DNA from 3 places in the Phyllobacterium sp. P30BS-XVII genome. Region 1 is predicted to be linked to each of the others. Evidence: predicted binding sites of a transcription regulator. Region 1 holds the regulator's gene; each other region holds the start of a gene.
What was found. Region 1 encodes PhoB, which activates phosphate uptake and scavenging genes when phosphate is short. Its sites were predicted from a motif close to TGTCATNNANCTGTCAT; they were not measured.
Positions count from the first base shown of each region.

Region 2: FHW17_RS11490 (esterase-like activity of phytase family protein) is a predicted target of PhoB. The motif match lies at 1,592-1,608, and genes of this name have one in related genera.
Region 3: FHW17_RS14860 (UDP-2,3-diacylglucosamine diphosphatase) is a predicted target of PhoB. The motif match lies at 1,344-1,360, and genes of this name have one in related genera.

Region 1 is NZ_JACGXO010000001.1:1,014,794-1,018,073, forward strand. Features, by position in the region: gene pstB (phosphate ABC transporter ATP-binding protein PstB) at 1-657, shown strand, start outside; gene phoU (phosphate signaling complex protein PhoU) at 681-1,406, shown strand; gene phoB (phosphate regulon transcriptional regulator PhoB) at 1,421-2,107, shown strand; gene FHW17_RS05060 (VWA domain-containing protein) at 2,477-3,280, opposite strand, start outside.
Region 2 is NZ_JACGXO010000003.1:466,804-470,083, reverse strand. Features, by position in the region: gene FHW17_RS11500 (citrate synthase) at 1-682, shown strand, start outside; gene FHW17_RS11495 (GNAT family N-acetyltransferase) at 694-1,095, opposite strand; gene FHW17_RS11490 (esterase-like activity of phytase family protein) at 1,686-3,044, shown strand; gene FHW17_RS11485 (aminotransferase) at 3,094-3,280, opposite strand, start outside.
Region 3 is NZ_JACGXO010000005.1:41,998-45,277, forward strand. Features, by position in the region: gene FHW17_RS14855 (NADP-dependent malic enzyme) at 1-1,197, opposite strand, end outside; gene FHW17_RS14860 (UDP-2,3-diacylglucosamine diphosphatase) at 1,426-2,247, shown strand; gene FHW17_RS14865 (glycosyltransferase family 1 protein) at 2,275-3,280, shown strand, end outside.

The DNA of each region.
Region 1 (3,280 bases):
CTGATCGGTCCATCCGGCTGCGGCAAGTCCACCTTCCTGCGCTCGCTGAACCGCATGAATGACACGATTGAAGGCTGCAAGATCGGCGGCAAGATCACGCTCGATGAAGAGGATATCTACAATCCGAAGATCGACGTGGTTGAACTGCGCGCCCGTGTCGGCATGGTCTTCCAGAAGCCCAATCCGTTTCCAAAATCCATCTTCGAAAATGTTGCCTATGGCCCACGCATCCATGGCCTTGCCAAGAACCGGCACGAGCTGGAAGAAATCGTCGAGAAGAGCCTGCGCCGCGCCAGTCTTTTTGACGAGGTGAAGGATCGCCTGCATGAAGCCGGTACAGGTCTTTCCGGCGGTCAGCAGCAGCGCCTGTGCATCGCCCGCGCCATAGCGGTCAGCCCGGAAGTTATCCTGATGGACGAGCCCTGCTCGGCGCTTGATCCGATTGCTACGGCGAAGGTCGAAGAACTCATCGACGAACTGCGCCAGAACTACACCATTGTCATCGTGACCCACTCGATGCAGCAGGCCGCCCGCGTTTCGCAGCGCACGGCCATGTTCCATCTGGGTAATCTGGTCGAGGTGGGTGATACGGAAATGATGTTCACCAATCCGACGGAAAAGCGCACGCAGGACTACATCACCGGACGCTTCGGCTAATCACGGGAAACAGGGATAAAAAAATGACCGAGACGCAACACACCGTCCGTTCCTATGACGACGAACTGAAGTTCCTGACCCACAAGATTGCCGAGATGGGCGGCCATGCGGAACGCATGGTCGAACAGGCCGTCACCGCCATGGTGAATTCCGATAATGCGCTGGCCCAGCGCGTTATTTCCGATGACCTCATTCTTGATGCCGGACAGCGCGAGATTGACGAGAAGGCCATCACCATCATCGGCAAGCGCCAGCCCATGGCAATTGACCTGCGCGAAATCATCGGTGCCATCCGTATTTCGTCCGATCTCGAACGGGTTGGTGATCTGGGCAAGAATATCGCCAAGCGCGTTGTTGCCGTCACCGATACGCGTCAGACGCTCTCCGTCTATCGCGGTCTGCAGACCATCGCCGAACTCGCCCTGACACAGCTCAAGGATGTGCTCGACGCCTATGCGACGCGTTCCGTGCAGCAGGTCAATATTGTCCGCGAGCGTGATGACGAAATCGATGCGCTCTACACATCGTTGTTCCGCGAACTTCTGACTTACATGATGGAAGATCCGCGCAACATTTCTGCCTGCACGCACCTTCTCTTCTGCGCCAAGAATATCGAGCGCATCGGAGACCATGCGACGAATATTGCTGAAACGGTCTACTACATCGTGACGGGTGCGCAGCTTCCAGCCGAACGGCCCAAGGAAGACCAGACCCACAGCATCATCGTTGATGAAGCCAGACAGCCTTAATCAGGAATCCAGCAATGGCGATAGCTCCCAAAATCACAGTTGTCGAAGACGAGGAAGCGCTCAGCGTCCTTCTCCGGTACAATCTTGAAGCCGAAGGCTATGTCGTCGAGACAATCGCACGGGGCGACGAGGCCGAGATCGCGCTGCGTGAAAAAGTGCCTGACCTGCTTATCCTCGACTGGATGCTGCCGGGCCTTTCCGGCATCGAACTCTGCCGCCGCCTGCGGGCGCGGCGCGAGACGGAAATCCTGCCGATCATCATGCTGACAGCGCGTGGCGAAGAAAGCGAACGGGTGCGCGGTCTGGCGACGGGTGCTGATGACTATATGGTCAAGCCGTTCTCGACCCCAGAACTGCTCGCCCGTATCAAGGCCATGCTGCGCCGGGTCAATCCGAGCCTCCTGTCGCATGTGCTGAGTTTTGGCGATCTGAAGCTTGATCGCGAGCAGCACCGGGTGTTCCGCAAGGAACGCGAGTTGAAGCTTGGTCCAACCGAGTTCCGTCTGCTGGAATTTTTGATGCAATCACCAGGCCGGGTTTTCTCACGCGGTCAGTTGCTGGACAATGTCTGGGGCGCTGACATCTATGTGGATGATCGCACGGTTGACGTCCATGTCGGACGGCTGCGCAAGGCTATCAATATTGGCCGTTCGATCGATCCGATCCGCACTGTGCGCGGTGCCGGTTATTCGTTTGGTTGATGGGTTTAAAATAGCTGTACAACGTGTGGTTCGTGGTTCGGCATAACAACCCATGAGGGACAGTGAGGATGCAAGGCTAATCGCAGAGATTGCAGTACATGGCTTCCCTTAACCTCAATCCCTCCGCGTCATCCTCGGGCTTGACCCGAGGACCCACGGCTAAGAAGCTCAAAACGAACTCGGAGCTGGGCGCTATTTAATTATGGGTCCTCGGGTCAAGCCCGAGGATGACGGAGATTGGGAGCTACAGGGAGTCAAGTTCTGCAATCTCTGCGATTAGCTTGCATCCTCACTGTCCCTCATGGTTGTTATGTCGAACCACGAACCACGAACCACGAACCACGAACCACGTCCCCTACCGCTCACAACCTAATCCCTGCGCGAAAGCTCCCGTGTTGCCTGTTCAATACCGGCAAGGGTCATTGGGTACATACGATCAGCGAAAATCTTGCGGACCATTGCGGTTGAGGCGGTGTAGCCCCAATACTGTTCTTTTGATGGGTTGAGCCAGGCGGCATTCTTCCAGTGATCGAGAACGCGGCTAAGCCAGATGGCACCGGCTTCCTCATTCCAGTGTTCGACCGACCCACCCGGATGGGACACTTCATAGGGCGCCATGGCGGCATCGCCGACGAAGATCACCTTGTAGTCAGGTCCATATTTGTGGATCACATCAAGCGTCGGAATCTTTTCCGCATGGCGGCGGCGATTGTCCTTCCACACGCCCTCATAGAGGCAATTGTGGAAATAAAAATACTCCATGTGTTTGAATTCCGAGCGCACGGCGGAGAACAGCTCTTCAGCGATCTTGATGTGCTCATCCATGGAACCGCCGACATCGAAAAACATCAGCAACTTGACGTGATTGCGCCGTTCCGGGCGGGTCTGCACATCGAGATAGCCGTGCTCGGCTGTGGATTTGATGGTGCCCGATAGATCAAGCTCGTCATCCGCGCCCTCACGCACCCAGCGGCGCAGGCGTTTCAGCGCGACCTTGATGTTGCGGGTGCCAAGCTCCACACTGTCATCAAAATTCTTGAATTCGCGCTTGTCCCAGACCTTCACCGCGCGGCCATGGCGGCCCTCATCCTGACCGATCCGCACTCCTTCCGGATTATAGCCATAGGCGCCGAACGGCGAGGTGCCAGCGGTGCCAATCCATTTTGACCCGCC
Region 2 (3,280 bases), on a different contig from region 1:
CGTACTCGTGGTCGAGGCGACCACCATCTTCGGCGAAGTTGTTTCCGCCATGCTGGGCGCTGACAGGGCTGATGCAAGCCACGTTCACACGCGTCTGGCCCGCGTCTGGACGGCACCGCAGGCGGAGGATTGCATCCGGCGGGCACTGGTTCTGCTTGCTGATCACGAACTCAATGCGTCAACCTTTGCTGCGCGGGTCGCTGCGTCCACCGGTGCGCCACTGGCCGCAAGCATGCTCGCTGGCCTTGCCACACTGACCGGACCGTTGCATGGGGAAGCCTATCTCAGTGTCCAGGCACTGGCCCGGACGGCGCAGACCAGCGGTGCAGATTTTGCGATCCGGGATTTGCTGGCTCAGGGCAGGGCCGTTCCCGCGTTTGGACATCCGCTCTATCCAAATGGTGATCTGCGCGCCAAAGCATTGCTGGCCCAGTTCAAGCCGGGAGATGTTTATCAGGAGATTGGCGAGATGACGCAGATGTTGACGGGCGAATACCCCAATATCGATTTCGCCCTTGCGGCGATGACCGACGCTTTTGATTTGCCACCGTCAGCGCCGGTCATACTCTTCGCCATTGCCCGGTCTGTCGGCTGGATCGCCCATATTTTCGAACAGCAATCGATGAACCAGCTGATCCGCCCCCGTGCCCGTTACACAGGTCCGCCATTGACCATGTCCTGATAAGGTTCACCCTATATGGAAAGCTTCATGCCTTCGTGGCTCGCAACAAATCCGAGCGCTTCATAAAACCGCGCCGCATCGGGGCGGGTCTTGTCGGTGGTCAATTGTACCAGCCCGCAACCACGCGCCCGGCAGGCCTCAATCGCCCATTCGAACATGCGCCGACCAAGGCCACCGCGCCGGTGGGTCTCGGCAATCCGCACGCTTTCGATCTGCCCGCGCCACATGCCGGTGCGCGACAGGCCGGGAATAAAGGTGATCTGGGCACAGCCGATAACGCTGTTGTTTTCATCCGCAACAATCAGCAGCTGGTTCGGATCATTGTCGATGGCTGCAAAGGCCGCGAGATAGTGGGTATCAATGGGATCAGAGATGATCTCGCGTTGTTTGCCCAAGGGATCTTCAGCAAGCATGGCGATAATCGCCGGAAGATCGGTGGCGTTGGCCTGGCGGATGAGGGGGGTGGTCAAAGGTGGTCTCCCAAGTCTTAGATTCGGAGCAGGATACTGCCAAGATGGATTGCAAAACCAGTATGCGTTATTCGACAAAGCAACCATGAGGGGGCTGCAAGATAATCGGAAACGTTGCAGAACTTGGCTCTGCGTACCCCCACCGTCATCCTCGGGCTTGACCCGAGGACCCATAACTTAAAAGCACTGTATATCCGGATTCATCTGATCTCCTTAGCCATGGGTCCTCGGGTCAAGCCCGAGGATGACGGTGGGGTGGGTTATGAAGAGCCAAGTTCTGCAATCTTTGCGATATGCACCCTTTGGCATAAGCAACCTTTGTGATCTGTAATCTCTGCGATTAGCATTGCATCCTCACTCTCCCTCATGGTGAGCTTGTCGAACCACGAACCACGAACCACCTCCACGCACACTGATTTTGCGTCAAACTTTAGTCTGACGTCATCAAAACTTCACACAACAGTCAAACGGCAGAGATGCACGGCACCTAATCCTTCAGGCTCGACCCACGAACTCGAACCTCTGGTGATCCCATGCGACCAATATTTGCCGCTCTGCTCTGTGCTTCCTTTCTGGTTCCGGCCTCAGCCTTTGCTGCCGATCAGGAATTCAAGGCGAAACTCGTCTCCCATGCCATTCTGCCCGCCAACACAATTATCAAAGCGCCTGAAAATGCCCCCGAACATTTAAAGACTGCGGGCAAATTCACCACGGCAGACCGCAAGCGTGCGGAAGGTCTGGGCACTGTTCCGGGCAAGGATGGTGTGCGGTTGACTGGCCTCAGCCTGCCATTCGACGGTCAGGCAGTTCAAGGCTTTTCCGGCATCAAGGCTGTTGGCGATGGTACCTACTGGTCGCTATCCGATAATGGTTTCGGCACCAAGCTCAATTCACCCGACGCCATGCTGATGCTGCATCACATTGCTTTTGATTGGGACAAGGGCACAGTTGACCGCAAGGAAACCGTTTTCCTGCGCGATCCGGACAAGAAAGTACCATTCCCGATTGTCATGGAAGGCAGTGATACCCGATATCTGACCGGCAGCGATCTTGATGTGGAATCAATCCAGCCTGTTGCCGATGGTTTCTGGATCGGTGAAGAATTTGGTCCCTATCTCGTCAAGGTAACGCGCGATGGCAAGGTCACGGACGTCATTGCAACCAAGGTTGGCGACCGCGCCGTCCGCTCGCCTGACAATCCCGCGATCACGCTGCCAGCCAACCCAACGCTGAAAAATCCTGCTTTCAACCTCAAGCGCTCCGGCGGCTTTGAAGGTCTGGCCCAGTCGAAAGACGGCAAGAAGCTTTATGCTCTGCTTGAAGGCCCGCTGTTTGGTGATGATGGCGTCGTTGAAAAGGTCGATGGTCAGCCAGCCCTGCGCGTCATCGAGTTCGATATCGCGTCAAAGAACTGGACCGGTCGCAGCTGGCTTTATCCGCTGGCACAGGGCGGCGAGGCAATCGGCGACTTCAACATGATCGATGATACGACGGCGCTGGTGATTGAACGCGACAATGGCGCGGGCACTGCCGCCAAGGCCTGTGCTGATCCGAAGACGCCAAAGCCCGATTGCTTTGATGTGCCATCCAAGGTCAAGCGCATCTACAAGATCGAAATGACCGATCAGAATGTCGGCGCTGCCGTGCGCAAGATTGGCTATATCGACCTTCTGAACATTGCTGATCCTGACAAGAAGAAGCGTCAGGGCGGCGGCGAAGGCTTTTATGATATGCCGTTCGTCACCATCGAAAATGTCGATGTGGTTGATGCCACCCACATCATCGTTGGCAATGACAACAATTTGCCATTCTCCGCGGGGCGCGCTGTCGACAAAGCTGACGACAATGAATTCGTGATCCTTGAAGTCGGTGACTTTCTGAAGGCTCGCTAAAAACAATCCGGGGCGGTGAAAACCGCCCCGAACCTCTCATGCCTCTGCTTTAAACCGCGCGCAGATTGTTTTTCGAAACGTGCTCTTCTGTGTCGGCCAAAGCCAGTTCGAAGCGGTTGAAGAGTTCGTTCAATTCGGCTTCCGTGATGATCATGGGCGGGCAGAAGGCGATGGAATCGCCGATGGCCCGCAATACCGCGCCATGACTTTCAAGGAAACGCGCAAGCTGCGCGCCG
Region 3 (3,280 bases), on a different contig from region 1:
GGCGATACGCAGGATCAGGCGTGGATCAAACGGCGAAGGGATGAGGTAGTTCGGGCCGAAGGTTGGCGTTTCGCCTGAATAGGCGCGTGCCGCCACATCTGATGGCTCTTCACGGGCCAGCGAGGCGATGGCCTTAACCGCCGCCATTTTCATTTCTTCGTTGATCGCCCGCGCACCGCAATCGAGCGCACCACGGAAAATATAGGGGAAGCAGAGGACGTTATTGACCTGATTAGGGAAATCGGACCGTCCCGTGCAGATCATCGCGTCTGGGCGGGCGGCGCGCGCCTCATCGGGCATGATCTCCGGATTGGGATTGGCAAGCGCCATGATCAACGGGTTCGCCGCCATCTGCTTGAGCAGTTCGGGTTTCAGAACTCCGGCGGCTGATAGCCCGAGGAACACGTCGGCTCCGCCAATAACGTCGGCCAGCACGCGCGCATCGGTTTTCTGGGTGTAAACGGACTTCCAGCGGTCCATCAGCGTGTTGCGGCCCTCATAGACCACACCGTCGAGATCGCAGACCCAGATGTTCTTGCGGTCGGCACCAAGCTTGACGAGAAGATTGAGGCAGGCAAGCGCTGCAGCGCCCGCGCCAGATGCAACGATCTTGACTTTGGACAGGTCTTTGCCCGCCAGTTCCATGCCGTTGAGAATGGCTGCGGCAACGATGATGGCTGTGCCGTGCTGATCATCATGGAAGACAGGGATATTCATCTTGGCACGGAGGATTTCCTCCACATCAAAGCATTCCGGTGCCTTGATGTCTTCGAGGTTGATACCGCCGAAGGTAGGTTCAAGCGCGGCAACGACATCAACGATCTTGTTGATCTCCTGCGCATCGATTTCGATATCGAACACGTCAATATCAGCGAACTTCTTGAAGAGAACGGCCTTGCCTTCCATGACAGGTTTGGAGGCGAGCGGGCCGATATTGCCAAGGCCAAGAACCGCCGTGCCGTTGGATATAACAGCTACGAGATTGGCGCGGCTGGTATAGTCGGCGGCTGTGGCCGGATCGGCATGAATGGCAAGGCAGGGTGCTGCAACACCGGGGGAATAGGCAAGGGCCAGGTCGCGCTGATTTCCAAGCGGCTTGGTCGCCTGGATTTCCAACTTACCCGGCTGGGGAAAGCGATGGTAAAACAGGGCGCTTTCGTCAAGGTCAGATAGGTCGGGCGTGGTATCCTTGGCCATAGATCATATCCTCCGGAAAATTGGCTTGTCGCATCTTGGGATTTGCGATTCAATCTTTTTAGCATGCATAAATGACATGAAGAGCCATAAATGAAGTGCATTTTGTTACAAGTGTTTATCTTTAGAAATCATATACTTTTTACCGGCGTCATAAGACTGTGACATGAATCAGGTTTCTGTCAGGCCAAAGGTACCCTCGTGTACCGGTGCTGAACGGAGATCAGCCTCATGGATGAGCCAGAGACACGTAAGTTTCGCACGCTCTTTTTGTCCGATGTGCATCTTGGTTCCAAAGGCGCCAAGGCGAACTTCCTGTTGGACTTTCTGAAGTACCACGATGCCGACACCATCTATCTCGTCGGTGATATCGTCGACGGATGGCGTCTGCGCCGCAGCTGGCATTGGCCACAAGAGCACAATGATATCGTGCAGAAGCTTTTGCGCAAGAGCCGCAAGGGCGCACGTATCCTTTACATTGCCGGCAACCACGACGAGTTCCTGCGTGACTTTCAGGGTACGCATTTCGGCGGCATCGAGGTCATGGACCGCACGATGCACGAAACGGCGGATGGTCGTAAATTTCTGGTGATCCACGGCGATCAGTTTGACGTTGTCGTGCGTAACGCCCGCCATATCGCCTATCTTGGCGACTGGGCCTATGATGCGGCACTGGCGATCAACACTGTTATGAACAAGGTCCGGCGTATGCTTGGGCTGCGTTATTGGTCATTCTCCGCCTGGGCAAAATTCCGGGTGAAGAAAGCTGTCAACTTCATCGGATCGTTCCAGACTGTCGTTTCCGAGGAAGCCCGGCGCATTGGTGCGGATGGGGTCATCTGTGGCCATATCCACCATGCAACCATCGAACAGATCGACGGCATTGAATATATCAACACGGGCGACTGGGTTGAAAGCTGCACGGCCATTGTCGAACATCATGACGGCAAGATGGAGCTTATTTCCTGGACGCACCTGATTGGCGAGAATGCGGGCTTTGCACCAGTCGTCAAACTTGAAGACAAGCGCCCGAAGGCGGCGAATGCAGCCTAGGTGGATTTCCGCACAGGGATTGATCCAATGAAAAGGCTCGTCATCGTTTCGGATGCCTGGCATCCGCAGGTTAATGGTGTGGTGCGCACCCTGACCAAATTGCGCGAGCAGATGGAGGCGCGCGGCGTCGAGGTGACTATCATATCGCCCGCAGACTACCGCTCCGCACCATGCCCGACCTATCCGGAAATCCGTCTGGCATTGACCCATCCGGCCGCTGTAAAGGCCAGGATTGAGGCATTGCAGCCCGCCTTCGTGCATATCGCCACCGAAGGCCCGCTCGGTATCATGGCGCGCCGCGCCTGCCTGAAGAACAAATGGCGCTTCACCACCAGCTTTCACACGCGCTTTCCCGAGTATCTGCGTGAGCGACTGCCCATTCCGCTTGGCTGGACCTATGGTTTTCTGCGCCGCTTCCACAATGCCGCCGAAACCTGTCTCGTTCCGACGCAATCGATCTATGACGAACTGACCGAACGCGGTTTCGATACATTGCGGGTGTGGACGCGCGGGGTTGATCGCGACCTGTTCCGCCCGCAAGCGGATGTTGATCTGGGCCTCGCGCATCCGATCTTTCTCTGCGTTGGCCGCGTGGCACCGGAAAAGAACCTTGAAGCGTTTCTTTCGCTCGACCTGCCGGGAACCAAGCTCATTGTCGGCGATGGTCCCGATATGGATGCGCTGAAACAAAAGTTTCCCGCCGCTGTTTTTGTCGGCAAGAAAGAAGGCGAGGAACTTGCCCGCCACTATGCGGGGTCCGATGTCTTTGTCTTTCCGAGCCGCACCGATACATTCGGTCTGGTGCTGCTTGAGGCGATAGCCTGCGGGCTTCCGGTTGCCGCCTATCCGGTTGCCGGACCAAAGGATGTTATCGGCGCAACGGGTGCCGGAGTTCTGTCAACCGATCTGCAGGAGGCAGCGCTAGGCGCTCTCGCCATGGGCCGCGTCGATCCTGACACCACGCTGGAAGGTTTCAGCTGGGAAGCCTGTGCTGATATTTTCGAGGATATCCTCACGGCGATTGTCGGCGCCA